2 regions of the Metabacillus sp. GQ13 genome follow, and region 2 is predicted to be linked to the other one. Evidence: riboswitches for the same ligand, from Rfam matches in the RefSeq annotation. Region 2 holds a riboswitch; the other holds the start of a gene.
The links. A riboswitch is a leader RNA that binds a small molecule or an ion and turns the genes downstream of it on or off. The one in region 2 is predicted to bind thiamine pyrophosphate.

Region 1 (7,587 bases), on a different contig from region 2:
GTACACTACCTGACGGCTATGAAACAGTTTTAGGTGAAGATGCTACCAACATCTCACAAGGACAGCGTCAACTTCTAACGATTGCAAGGGCAATCATTGCAAACCCGAAAATTCTACTTCTTGATGAAGCAACAAGCAGTGTCGATACACGGACAGAAATGAAGATCCAAAAAGCAATGACGAGGTTATTAGAAGGTAGAACAAGCTTTGTCATTGCCCATCGATTATCGACAATTCGTGATGCTGATCTTATTCTTGTTATGAATCAAGGGGATATTATTGAAAAAGGTAATCATGAAGAATTACTGGAACAAGATGGCTTTTATGCGGATTTATATAGAAGTCAATTTTCACAAAATGATTCTGCGTCATAATGCAATAATTTATAGTCCACAATTCCTCCCTAACTTTCTGTCATCATATGCAGGGATTTTGACTGAATTTGCTGAATAAAAGAAAGATATAATTTTTAGGGAGGTAAACAGGTGGTTTACAACGCAGAACTAGTTTTAGATGCAAAGGCAGCATTAGGAGAAGGTCCTCATTGGGATTCAAATGAAAAGATCATTTATTGGGTGGATATATTAGGGATGAAGCTTCACGCTTTTGATCCAGTTACCAGTGAAAATCGAACGTTTCAGCTAGATCAATATATCGGTGCAGCGGTTCCAGATCACGAGGGACAATTTATTTTGGCCCTTCAAAATGGAATTTATCAATTTGATTTGAGTACGGAGAAACTGATACTCCTAGTTAATCCTGAATCAGATAAACCAAATAATCGCTTTAATGATGGGAAATGTGATGCACACGGAAGATTCTATGTAGGAACAATGGATATCGATGCAAAAGAACAAAGAGGTTCTTTTTATCGATTAGGTATAGATGGTCAGATTCAAAAGATGCTATCTTCTGTGACGATTTCGAATGGACTTGCATGGAGTCCAGACCGAACAAATATGTATTACATTGATACACCTACAGGGGAAGTGTCTATATTTGACTATGATGAAAGAACAGGCGATATATCGAATAAACAACTTTGTGTAAGGATACCAGAGGAAATGGGCTCTCCTGATGGAATGACAATTGACTCTGAAGGAATGATCTGGGTGGCGCATTGGGGGGGCTCACGTGTTACACGTTGGGATCCACATGCTGGTAATTGGGTAGATGAAGTCATCGTGCCTGCTAAAAATGTGACATCATGTGTCTTTGGTGGCGAAAACCTCGATGAGCTCTATATTACAACTGCTCGCCAAGGAATGAGTGAAGAAGAACTAATGGAATACCCGTTTTCAGGTGGTTTGTTTAAGGTGAAGACCAATGTGAGAGGTCTTCCTGGCTACAACTATCAACGAAGTTAATAAAGGTGAAGTAGTGTGATGTCAAGAAATTGATCATAGCACTGCTTTTTTTGTGGGGAAAAATGGCTATTCGAGAAATTTAATACATTCGTAATAATTTGTTAACATTTTATCCACTACTTATGGAAAAACTATCGAGTGTAGGATAAAAAAACAGTGGAGGTAAAAAGGTGAAGATGCATAGAATGAAAAACGTCATTCTTTCAATGATGTTGACAATAGTGGCTTTAGGGGTAACCCCAGCTCTTGCTGAAGTAGGGTCAACAACTCAGGTAGACCATTCTGATCATGAGGAAATGAAGTTATCTGAAAAAGAAGGACAACATCAAAATCATCATGAACACAACCTTGAATTTCTGCAAATACGCGCTAAGAAACTAGGGATTGAAAGTGAAGGTAAAGATGCAGTTCAGTTGGCAAAAGAAGTTCGTGCAGCACATCTAAAACAAGAAGCGAAGGAGTTAGGGATTGAGATTGAAGGAAAGGAAATAACTGAGTTATGTAAAGAGGTGAAGGAGACACGGATTCGAAATAAAGCTAAAGATCTGGGCATTGAAACGGAAGATATGGAAACATCTGATTTAGCTAAAAAGGTAAGAGAGACACTTGTTTTAAATAAAGCTAAGGAATTGAATATTAAGACAAACGGCAAGGATCTAAAGGATTTAGCTAACGAAGTACGAACGGAAATCATAAAAAGGGATGCTAACGAATTAGGGATTTCCACTGATGGGAAGGAAGAAAAGGAACTTGTACTTGAAGTCATGGAAAAAAAGATTCACCAAACAGCAGAAAAACTTGGCATTAATACCACAGATAAAACAAGCCATGAATTGATGAAAGAAGTGTTTACAAACCATGCTGAAGAAGCAAAGAGGCAAAAATTGTTTCCGTTTGATGGAAAGGATAACTATCATTTTGGTAGGCATAAACACGGATTTTTTAAAGATGAGACACTTGATGAGATAGAAACAGAATAATTGGAAGCTTTTATAAGGGTAAGATTTCATCAAGTTTATTGTATTTATTATAGTAAACAAAAAAGAGTCTTACCCTTGTTGTGTTTTATAAGTGTTTTGTCATAAGGTTTTCTTTTATCTCAATAATTTGGGCTGCGTGTCTTTTTTCATGATAACCAATAAATTCAATCCATTGCTTTAATGATAAAACGCCAAATGCAGGGTGTTTAAATCCCCATTTTTTTTTCAAATCTAATTCTGGTGGAATCGCATCTATTAATCTTAATAATTGCTGACGTGAGTTCATAAGGTCTAAAATGATGTCTTGTTTAGTAAATTCTTGTGCTGAAGGAGTAATTGCTGGGGATGCAGAAATTTTTATTGAGCGATCCATCGTCTTTGATATTGGTTTATCCTCAATTGTCTCTTGCCCTGGTTGTGTTATTAATTTCTCGATTGTGTTTGTTATGTTGATTTCTGTCTTGTATAAATGGTTAAGAACTTGTCCAATACTCCATGTGGTTTCAGATATTCTTACATTTAAAAGCTGATCAGGAAGATTCTCAATAGTAGATAAAACGTCCTTCCGCGATATTTCAAGCTGTAACCACATACTTTTACCTCCTTATTTTTCCCTTTGATTATACTATAGAATAGTTGTTTTTTAGAGAATTGTCTTATTATTTATAAATTATCAACCTTTTGCATTTCCTCATCTAAATAAAGAGATTGAAGGTCTTTAATCGTCATCCCAGTTGCTCTTGTAAATCCTTCATCAAAGTCATTCACAATTGCTGTTTCTTCAATAATAGTTTTAATCATCTTTTCTCCATATTTATTTACGATATATTTGATAGCGTAATAGCTTTGAAGATAAACATCATATTGTTCCATACGGAGTTTCTCCCAATCTTCATGTGTGATTAGATTGTCAAAAGATGTTTCGATAAATGGATAAAAACGATGGGACACATTATACATACCTACGTATTCCGCAACACCTTCATGAAACCATAGAGGAACTCTGTACACGAAAAGTCCCTGTTCTTTAATAAAGGCTTGTAAACGATAATGTGTGTATTCGTGCATAATTGTACTTTGAAAATGAAAGGCACCTGGCATGCGATCAGATCTAATCTCATCTAAATCGGTTATCGCAACTCCAACAATATCATTAGGATCATCAAAATAGCCCATTGTATTTACGAGAGTTGTTTGTTTGAATAGCTCCTTGGAAGATGGATGTAGGATGAGATCAATATCATTATCTTGAACATTTCCGAACAAGCTTGTAGTGATCGTATCAGCTTTAGTAAGCACATCTTTGATTATTGGCACTAAGTCCTTTTCATGTGCATGATAATAGATATTTACATTTTGAAATGATGAGATTTGTTTATCTTTTTTCATAGATTGGTAATTAATAGAGGGAGTTGTGTTATTTCGAAAAGGAAGCATATATAATTCTACTTTTTCCTCGATTGTAAGGTTTTTACCTAGTTCCGATGAAATCATTAGGCTAATAGAAAAAAAGAAAACTGTTACAAATGTTACTATAACTGAAAAGCTCGCAAGTGATATTAATCCACCAAATCCATGTAAAAAGAGAAACTTAAATGGCCTTTTTACAGAAATGAATCTGTAAATACAGTAACAAAATAGCCCAAAGGAAATAATAATCATCAGAGAACTAATGACAATACTTACGTTTATATTCATAGTTAAAAATAAATACAGCAAAAAAGCGCTAACAATGATAAATGACAAAAATGTATAAATGATGTTTTGGCATACAGCAATAATTATTTTCAAAGAATCCTCCTATAAGGGTATATCCTTATTGATATTTATGAAGGAACAATGAAAAAAATCCTGATATCTGCAATTTAATTTCAAAAACAGTTAATTTGGGAAAGGTAGGTTTTAAATGGAGGTGATTACTACAAAAAGCATTATGCCGAAGCATAACGCCTTTGATAATGTCAGTATTTATATGTTTCGTACTTAGTGTGTTTTTTAAATCCTGAGCCCTAACAAACTCACCCCTCCTCCACCAGATTAGTCAACATCGTGTTTTCTTTATCTCAAACGGACATATGTGGTGAAACGGGATATGGTCCTTTTAATCATTTATATATATTGGTAAAAAATAGATGATAAATAAGCGAATGTAAACCCTAGAGGTACACTGGTAATGAGTGCTAATCCCTGTACAGATCCCTCTTCATTACTAATTCTTATGGCTTCCTTATACCCATAAGAAAAGTGAAATAATGATAGAAATAGAGTAAGTAACATTATTGCATAATAAACATTCATCGTCTGCCCTCCGTTTTTTATTATTCTAAAAGTAATTGCTATACAGTGATAAAAATCGGTTTTGGATTTTTATCGTTCCACTTTAATTAAATTCAATAGAATAGGATTAAGTATCTAAGTATGAAAAGAACAAGAAGATAGGGATTATCAGGAAAGTAAAGCTATGTACGAAAACCAAAAATCAATGCGAAAATAGCAGCTTTCTATTAATACATGCTTAAAAGTCCGTGAATATGATAATAAAATGGGTATTTCTAAAAACTTAATAGAGTTAACTACTACTAACTACTATTTATACACAAAAAAGCTGATTCCCTCCATTGACCAAGGATCAATGGAGGGAATCAGCTTTACTATATTAAAGAATAGACAATTATTTAGCTTATGATTTATTAAAGGAGTGAATCTGCTCCATCTATATATACCTCAGTCCCAGTAATGTGACTAGATTCTTCAGAAGCAAGGAAGGAAACGAGTTGAGCAACTTGCTCTGGTTGTCCTGGACCATGTTCTAAAGGGTGACTACCTTCTGGGAATTCAACGGGTATTTCAATTTTATCTACTTCAGGTGTTTTCTCGGTACTTTTTCCGATATTGGTTTCAATTGCACCTGGACAGATAACATTCACCCTAATTTTATATTGAGCTAACTCTAGCGCCGCCATTTTAGCAAATGCAACTTGACCGGCTTTCGACGTACTATAAGCAATCATTCCGAAATTAGAAAAAACACGATTACCATTTATTGAACTAGTAATGATAATACTACCACCAGACTCTTTCATCTTAGGTATTGCATATTTTACAGTATGAAAGGTACCTTTTAAGTTTGTATTTATTGTTGTATCCCAGTCTTTAGGGTTTAAATCTTCTATTGGAGCGAGAACTCCGTTGATCCCACCATTAGCAAATACGATATCTAATCTACCCCATTTGTTCACCGCTTCTTCGATACCTTCTTTTACTTGGTTATGTTTTGACAAGTCCACATCGACAATGATGGCTTCTCCTTGAAGTTCTTCGATTTCCTTTTTTACTATTTCGGCCTTTTCTTCTTTCAAATCCATTAAACAAACCTTTGCCCCTTGTTTGGCTAGAGAAATTGCAGTTGCCCTTCCGATCCCAGAACTTCCTCCTGTTACAACAGCAACCTTATTTGCAAATTGATTACTATTCATAACCATCCTCCTTGTAAATTGTCATATGACTATTATCTCTAGCAATGTAGATTTTACTATGGCTTTATACTGTTTCTTTTTAAATCAAATCATAGGATATGCTACTTAACGAGATTTATTTATATTTACCTCGAGTAAGATGGAATTAAACAATAAAGTCACTTGATAAGATGAAATTCTAACTAATTAAAGATAAAGACAGAAGTGAGATTTCAAAAGAGATCTCACTTCTATTAATATTGAGAGTATATTAGTTTTTGGATTCTTTCTATAGGGAAGTAATAGAGAGGGGAATTATATAAGCCGAAGATTATTATGCAAAGGGGGAAATATAACTAAAAGCAGTGAATTTCAATTTCGAAATCCACTGCTTTGCTATGAGTTATTACTAAAGGGAGATCAAATCTTCTCCCACGTATGACGTAGGTTATTTACTTTTAACAACCAATCGAGGTGCTGTAAATAGTAAGAAGCTAACAATTACTGCTGAAACGATAAAAGTTGGAATCATATATGTTGAATTATAGATAAGAGAATACTTTACAACGGGCATGCCTTCAGGTGTAAGGGAAGCGAAAAAGAAAACCCCGGCCGTGACATGAACAATATATCGTAGGAAATTGCCTAGCAAAGTTGCTAGAATAATGTAAAAAATAATGGCTTTTTTACCCTTATTTAATAATGCTCGTTGAATTTGATTAAAGAAGATTCCACTTAGACCAACAACAGTGAAGGCTAAATAATAATCTAGGAAACCTTGTACTGGGTGAATGATGTATGGACTACCTAAAATAGCTTGAAGTATACCTAATAGTAAGCCTGTTAAAAGACCACCTTTCAATCCCCAACGAAAAGCAATAATAAAAACTGGTATCATGCCTAATGAAATAGAACCACCTTGTGGCATTTTTAAGAACACACCTGAAACTAAGTCCAATAAGAATGCTAAAGCAGATAGCATCGCTACTTCAATTAAAAATAATAAGCGTTGATTTCCTTGCATAGTAAAAACCCCTTCTCTTTGCATGACACCTAACCTTAAGTTTAAAAGAGAAGTAGATATATCATACATACATCGCTCACGTAGACAAAACAAAAAAGCAATGTAGGATATGATTAGATGGTTCCAACATTGCTTTAATATGGCCATCCACATCCCTACGCTAGTGTTAACTAACAGGTTCGAAGGGTTAGAACGGAATTACCGTCCAGTCTCAGCCGAAGGCTCCCCTTGTGGTTACATGCATTATTATATTTGATATTTACTATACATGATAAAAAATGCCTCAACAAGAAATTTGTTCAAGTACATTATATTTTAGTTGAAGGATCAAACAATAGGTTAGCTTTATATAGAAGAAGTCTGTATTCGTAATCACGCTACTTTTAGTTAGAGGACTCTTCCATTTTCTTTTTAATTAGCCACTAATTGTACGGGGGGAATTCAATGTTCCACTTATTTAGGTACTTCTAAAGTCAGATATTATTAGGTGGATGAAAAACGAATGATAAGAAACATCATACATTAATCCCTACTAACTATCGTGTTCTTTGCAATGCATTTACTACTACTTTACTCTTGTAATTGTATTTAGAAAGATGAATGAACAAACCTTAATCATAAATATTTCAAATTTAATATAAAAAGTGGTTGCTAATAATATTATATCGTGATATATTATTAAACGTCGCTGATGAAGCGGGAACAACATTGAAAACAAATTAATAAAAAGATGTTGACAGAGATAATAAGAAATGATATAT
Region 2 (7,587 bases):
AAGTTGATCAGTGTGGTTCACTTGAATTGGTTGGTTGGGATTTAAAAAAGACGCTTCGTCTTCTTCATAAATCAAATCCAACTTTACTCGAGTGGCTTAATTCTCCAATCATTTATCGAAGTGATCCTTTATTCACATCACAGTTAAAGACTCTCTCTAATTTAGCCTTTTCTTTAATCACAACCGTTTATCATTATCTGAATATGGCCAAAAGGAATTATCAATTCGTAAAAAGGCAACAACGATTTACACCAAAAAGTTATCTAACTGTCTTAAGACCATTAGTAACTTGTCTATGGTTATTGGAAAAAAAGAAAATGCCGGAAAATGATGTACGTTTATTATTTCGTTCTTACACTAATAATGATGATCTTTTAGAACAACTAGATATATTGTTACTGAAAAAACAAAGAAATCACCAATTCTTTTATTCACAATTCTTAAATGATTATATCGATGAAACCCTTCTATTGATAGAAGAAAAGCTAAAAGTATTACCTAGTAAAAAGAATAATAAACTACCAATAAATACAATAAATAAGTTTTTCATTGATACGCTATTAAATTGATAAAGAAGTTGACACAGATAAGACTCTGACTTACGTGTCAACAATCCTACAAAAAAAAATCTGTTTCTCAGTTCTGACTTTACACATGTATAATCAGTGTTTTCTTTCATTTTATATGGTCGTTCTTAATCTCTATATTCTCTTAGCCTGAGGAACATGATGATAAAAGTAATTGTATTCTTTCTTGAGTTCAGTAAGAGTCATGTTTGTCATTACTTTTTCATTGTAGACACCAATTGCTACTAATTTTTGAGAGTAATAATTTCTTTGTTCTTCAATAGCACTTCTAAGCATTTTACTCATCACGCTCATCTCCATTTCTTTTATTTGTTATTTTAAACTTACCCCAAAATTGTTATAAAACGATTAATCTAATGTAAAGATTTCGTGCTTAGTTATTAATATTATCTTTTTATTCTCATTTATAGCTAAACAGCTACCAGTAAAAAATGTTTTTGCTAGTTTTGTATATTATGGAAGATTATTGTCAACAATAGTTTCAACATTAGAAAGGCGTTGAATCCAATGACATTGAAAGTAGTAGCCAAAGAGGAATTAAATGGGCAAACAAAAGTATTTTTTCTGAATTTATCTGAACCAAAACCATTTCAGTTATTCATGATGGTTATATGCAATAACTCCATTGACCTTCTAACTATTTACAATCCAAATTCAGATACCTACGAAGATGTGACAGCACTTTTTCATCCTTCTTTTTTACATGATCTTTCCCTACAATTTGATGATCAATCACCTCCTTATATGCCTTTAGTAAGCAATCGATTTTTCTCACAACCTCGAAAAACATTTCCTCATTCTTCTTAAAATACCCCTATTTCTTTTACAATAAAACTTAAACATTCCTGCTTTAGTTATGTTTTTTTCAACTCCTATTCCCTTTAGCTTGAGATGTAAAATCTAATTGTCAATGATATAACTCAGGGTCTCATATAAACCTGATTTAATGTATAAGTCTTATTTTATTAACAATTTGATACAATATGATTAACTTATCACCATTGTAATTTATCTTACTATTTGGTACCTTTTAACTGTTAAGAAACCTCACACTGCATTTGAATAGTTATATTTCTTTGTTAGGTTTTCTAACAAAGTTCGAGCGGTAACTTATTAAAACAGCTATAATGATAAAAGAAAGTTTCTTTTAAGGGGTGGAGATATGAATCAGCAGGACCGCTCTTATAAGGATAAGAAGGTGATCTCGATCGGGACTGTAAGTGAGTTGACTGGACTAACCTTAAGACAAATACGTTATTATGAAGAGAGAAAGTTAATTGCGCCATATAGAAATGACAGAGGAACTAGGAAATACTCATTTAATGATATTGAAACATTAATGGACATCGCAGATAAACGTGAGGATGGTGTCCAAACAACTGAGATTTTAAAAGAAATGAGATTAAAAGAAAAACAACGTCAGAGTGATGCAGATGTAAAGAAAAAGATGTTACAAGGTCAATTGAATGCACAATTTAAATATGGGCAACGCAAATATTAGCTTTATATTATGCGCTTCAGCCAATTCACTTAACATGCTGTAGCGCCCAGTTTTCCTCACTTAAAAATACCTCCCTACGACAAAAAATAGTGGTAAGAACCCATAAACAACACAAAATATAGGTAATTCCCTGCCACCTCCCCCTAAATGTAGTGTTTTCCAACATGAATTTTATATTTTTTTAAAAAACCCCTCTCAAACTCTTTACAATAGGAAAAAATATCCGATAATAGGATTACTAGGACTTTTTTATCTAGTAAGCCTATTTGCGAGGTGGTATTTGTGAAAACAATTGATGTAGTTATTGAAGAATACCGAAAAAAAATGTTAACAATCTCAAAGGAGAACGGTATCAATTCACATCAAACACTAATTGCAAGTCAAAACCTTGATCAACTATTAAATATAAAGATGAATGAAAAACAATCAAATTTCCCAGAAAAAAATTATTAAATAGAAATGAATAGTTTACTCTTACATCAATACGAACTTTGTTGGTGTATTTTTTTGTTTTTTACAGGTAGAATAAAATCTACCTTCAAAGAAAATAACATACGAAAAGAACACAAAGGATGCTGCTATCTTCAAAAATAACAATCTATGGGTAATTCTCAATAATAAGAAGAAGAAAGGCTGTGAACAGATATGTCAGCAGAAATCATCTGGTTAAGCAAAGGTAAGCCAAAAACATTATCACATAAAGATACAGAATACCGTTCTGGTATATCTAAAGATCAAGTTGATTTTTTAGAAGTAACTACCAAACAGATAAAAGGTGATGATGTCGAAAATCACGAGTATCATGGTGGCATTGATAGAGTTATTTGTGTTTATCCCTTCGAACATTATCGTTACTGGGAAAAGATATATGGTACATCCTTACCAAAGGCTGCATTTGGTGAAAATTTAACGGTAACCTGTATGCTGGAGTCTACGATATGTATTGGAGATGTCTATCAGGTTGGAGAAGCTATTTTACAAGTTTCGCAAGGGCGTTTTCCATGCTCCACCATTAATAAATATACCCACCTCAACACATTATTGGCTAAAACAGTTGAGATGGGTTATACTGGATATTTTTTTCGTGTCATTCAAGAAGGTACGATTACATCTCGTTCAGAAATTAAACTTCTAGATAAGCATCCTAAACAACTTTCTATTTCTACAATCCATCATACTTTCTTTCATAACAAACATGATCTCGCCCAAATTGAGAAAATACTTAGTCTATCGGAATTATCTCAGGAATGGAAAGATCGAATGAACAAACTTCATCTAAAAGGTAAGGAGAACAATCATCCTTTTATTTCCTAATAGTTCTAAATAACCAATTATTACTTTTTTTAAAAGAGTCGTTGACTGAATATTTTATTATGTTATAGTTAAGTTGATTTTAAGAGAATTACCATTTTCTACTAGGGGAGTCCATTAGCTTGGACTGAGAGAAGAACGTGCCTGAAGTTCTTTGACCCTTTGAACCTGATCTGGATGATACCAGCGTAGGGAAGTAGTAACAGTTGCTAAGAGGATATTTACGCACTTATCTCTTTACAATTTTTACCTTCCAAAACAGGTTCTGACTTTCAGAAGCTGTTTTTTATTTTGCCTTCGTTTCTTTCAGATCATCATTGTTTTCAATCATAAGGAGGAGAAAATTTTGAAGATTACCATTAAAAAACCATTCCCAGGAAGTAAAAAGATTTATGTAAAAGGAAATACCTATGATATTCAAGTCCCGGTACGGCAGATATCTCAGGGCCCTACTAAAGATTCACATTCTGAAGAGTTTAATCACCCTGTTCACGTGTATGATACAAGCGGCCCCTATACAGATATAACCGCTGAAATTGATATTCGTAAAGGTCTTCCTAGAGTTAGGGAAAAGTGGATTCTCGATCGTAATGATGTGAGCCAATATGATGGGCGTACTGTTAAACCTGAAGATGATGGCTATAAATCTAGTAACCAATCAAAATTAGAAGTTTTCCCTAGCAAGGATATTCATCCACTAGTCGCGATAAAAGGCAAAAGAGTTACTCAACTCCACTATGCCCGCACTGGGATCATTACACCTGAGATGGAGTTTATTGCGATAAGAGAACAAATGGAACCAGAATTTGTTCGTCAAGAAGTGGCTGCTGGCCGTGCGATTATTCCCGCAAATATCAACCATCCTGAAAGTGAACCAATGATTATCGGCAAGAAGTTTCATGTGAAAATCAATGCAAATATCGGCAATTCCGCAGTTTCATCATCAATTGAAGAAGAAGTAGAAAAAATGACATGGGCAACCCGCTGGGGAGCGGATAATATCATGGACTTATCCACTGGAAAAGACATTCACACAACGAGAGAATGGATCATTCGCAATTCACCAGTCCCAGTTGGAACTGTTCCAATCTATCAAGCTTTAGAAAAGGTAAATGGTGTCGCTGAGGATTTAACATGGGAAGTCTACCGTGATACATTAATTGAACAAGCAGAACAAGGTGTTGACTATTTTACGATCCATGCCGGTGTATTACTTCGATATATTCCTTTAACAGCTAAACGCACTACAGGAATTGTCTCTAGAGGTGGTTCCATATTGGCTCAGTGGTGCCTCGCCCATCACCGAGAAAATTTTCTGTACTCTCACTTCCATGAAATTTGTGAGATATTAACACAATACGATATCACCATCTCCCTTGGAGACGGTCTTAGACCTGGTTCAATCGCAGACGCTAACGATGAGGCGCAATTTGCGGAACTTGAAACATTAGGTGAATTAACTGAAATTGCTTGGAATTACGATGTCCAAGTGATGGTTGAAGGACCAGGTCACGTACCCATGCATTTAATTAAGGAAAACGTAGATAAACAACAAGCTATATGTAAAGAGGCTCCCTTTTATACATTAGGTCCACTTACAACCGATATAGCGCCTGGATACGATCATATTACATCAGCGATAGGTGCAGCGATGATCGGTTGGTTTGGTACAGCCATGCTTTGCTACGTTACCCCTAAAGAGCACCTAGGTTTACCAAATAAAGAAGATGTCCGAGAGGGCGTCATTGCTTATAAAATTGCTGCACATGCTGCAGATTTAGCGAAAGGGCATCCAGGTGCACAAAATCGTGATAATGCACTCTCAAAGGCTAGATTTGAGTTTAGATGGCAGGATCAATTTAACTTGTCGCTTGATCCGGAAAGGGCAAGAGAATACCATGATGAAACCTTACCAGCAGAGGGGGCAAAAACAGCCCATTTCTGTTCGATGTGTGGACCTAAATTTTGTTCGATGAGGATATCACATGATATTAGACAGATGGCAAATGAAAAAAAGCTTGTTGATAAAGGGTTTAAAGAAAAGTCGAAGGAATTTATTGAAGGTGGATCTGCTATCTACCGTTAATATCCGTTTATTTATCAACCATTTCACTTTATCTTTGTCTATGACCAGATTTTCATCGTTCATGCACGGATTATAAGACTTTATGTAAAAAGAGGGTGCATTTTGTTACCCTCTTTAGTTTTGAAATCATTAAAAGAATTCATCGCCAACACTGCCACTCGTTGTCCTTCCTTTAAACAAATGATCGTGTTTTGGACGTTTTGAATCTCCATAAATAACACCTCCATATTTGCATACCAGTGGACGGTCATAGTTATAATAAGTTCTCAACTCTAATTCATGATAATGACCCCCATCAGATAAAGGTATTGCAGGCCCTGTTTTTCCGTAGAACCTATGATAATGACCATTTTCATTTGAGGTAATCCCGCGATACGAATGATCGTGCCGATCAAAAGTATTTCCATTTACCATTCGTGTAAATCCATCAATTATATGAAAATGACCTTTGTTTGTTGTCGTTTTCGCAAAAAAATGATGAGAATGATGAGGTTTTACACTACCAATTAACACATCCATTCTCCCTTCAATTCCCTTTTACCATTACCTATGTAAGGTAAGTGAAAAGTGAAAGTTGTCTAACCTATAATACACCTACAACATTAAAGTACCTTCTAAATTTAATCTTACTTCGGGTAATCCTACCCATACTCATCATGAATAATACCCCAAAACAATTGCCTTACTATCTCGTCTTCTAAAAAACCAATAAAAAATATTCGACATATCCTCCTTACAAGCTTTTCTCCAAACAAAATCTTTTTTTCTTTTTCATGACTAAAATCCAATACCTTATCTACTTTTGACTTCATTACACGCACAGCCTATAGAAAAATTTTTTTATTAGAGTTACTCTAAATTTAAGTTACACTCACTATATAAAAATAAGGATAAAAAACAAGCTGACATAAATGAAGGGCATCCACACCTATGACAGCTTGTTTTATCAAATAGGCTCTTTTCTAAAAGTTTATTGCTCTAGTACCTATAAAAATCAACTTTTGAATTTTTATAATGGAAATTGATTCTAGCTCCCGAGGAATAACAGAATAATTTAACGAAAAGAGCACGAAGATACACTTAAACGTGTACATAAGTCCTTTGTATGGAAAACAACAATCATTGTTAAATCTTTCTTCTAGTACGTTATTTACTAAATGAAGAAAGAAACTTCACACGATCTCCCATTGGAGGTATATTTTGATCAACTAATTCTATCTCCAAAATAGCTGGTCCATTCTTAGAACGTAATTCTTCAATCAATTGATGAGAAATATCTTCTATTTTCTTTACACAAGCACTACGAATCCCTAATGCGTCCGCCATAGCAGCAATGCTAACAGGCTCCTGTTCAAAGCAAGAGTGTGAGCGGTGATATTGTAAATTGTGTCCATGATAGACCATTCCCAAGCGAGCGTTATTCATAACAACAAACAAGATTGGCAACTGGTACTCCTTAGCAGTCAAAATCTCCATTCCATGCATGAAAAAGCAGCCATCCCCTGTAATACAAACTACCTCCCTCTCTGGATCTGCTAGTTTGCTTCCTATCGCTGTTCCTATCCCTGTCCCCATTGCACCAAAGTGAACATTGATATCGAATGTATCTGGTGATTTTACTTTCATATAATTTATTACATAGGACATAAATTCTCCAATATCTATCGTGTATCTTGTTGTATCCGGTAATTGCTTTTGAATAGCTAATAACGCATTTTGACTATTAAATTCTTCAAAATCCTCTTCAAACGGTTCTTCTCTTAAAGAATAAATATGTTGATCGTTAACATACCTTTTTGCATCTTTAATGATTGCTTCCAAAGTTAATTTTGCATCACCCATAATAGGTATATCAACATTGTATTTTCTGTTAAATACAGACTCATCTATATCAAGTTGAATCAACTGACGATTTTTTGTTAAATGACTATTCCAATTGTTAGTAGCTGTTTCCCCTAGGCTCGAACCAATGACAAAGAGAGTATCTCCAATCTCTTCATTAACTATTCTAGATGCTTCTTCATGTCCTGCAAAACCAAATACCCCTTTAAATAAGGGGTGACGATCATTCATTAGACCCTTCGCTTGTGGAGAAGTTATGA

Region 1: another riboswitch for thiamine pyrophosphate. It lies ahead of thiT (energy-coupled thiamine transporter ThiT); the one in region 2 lies ahead of thiC (phosphomethylpyrimidine synthase ThiC).

Annotation. Positions count from the first base shown of each region.
Region 1 covers NZ_JCAXET010000028.1:34-7,620, reverse strand. Annotated here, with positions in the region: gene AC6CHR_RS23595 (ABC transporter ATP-binding protein) at 1-374, shown strand, start outside; gene AC6CHR_RS23590 (SMP-30/gluconolactonase/LRE family protein) at 486-1,367, shown strand; gene AC6CHR_RS23585 (hypothetical protein) at 1,538-2,347, shown strand; gene AC6CHR_RS23580 (DinB family protein) at 2,433-2,939, opposite strand; gene AC6CHR_RS23575 (hypothetical protein) at 3,011-4,138, opposite strand; gene AC6CHR_RS23570 (hypothetical protein) at 4,457-4,645, opposite strand; gene AC6CHR_RS23565 (SDR family oxidoreductase) at 5,038-5,823, opposite strand; gene thiT (energy-coupled thiamine transporter ThiT) at 6,251-6,826, opposite strand; TPP riboswitch at 6,962-7,065, opposite strand.
Region 2 covers NZ_JCAXET010000022.1:31,024-38,610, reverse strand. Annotated here, with positions in the region: gene AC6CHR_RS22010 (nucleotidyltransferase domain-containing protein) at 1-569, shown strand, start outside; gene AC6CHR_RS22005 (stress protein) at 702-872, opposite strand; gene AC6CHR_RS22000 (hypothetical protein) at 1,095-1,394, shown strand; gene AC6CHR_RS21995 (MerR family transcriptional regulator) at 1,750-2,088, shown strand; gene AC6CHR_RS21990 (aspartyl-phosphate phosphatase Spo0E family protein) at 2,371-2,541, shown strand; gene AC6CHR_RS21985 (MOSC domain-containing protein) at 2,734-3,402, shown strand; TPP riboswitch at 3,496-3,611, shown strand; gene thiC (phosphomethylpyrimidine synthase ThiC) at 3,743-5,485, shown strand; gene AC6CHR_RS21975 (YmaF family protein) at 5,615-6,004, opposite strand; gene AC6CHR_RS21970 (hypothetical protein) at 6,127-6,297, opposite strand; gene AC6CHR_RS21965 (thiamine pyrophosphate-binding protein) at 6,632-7,587, opposite strand, start outside.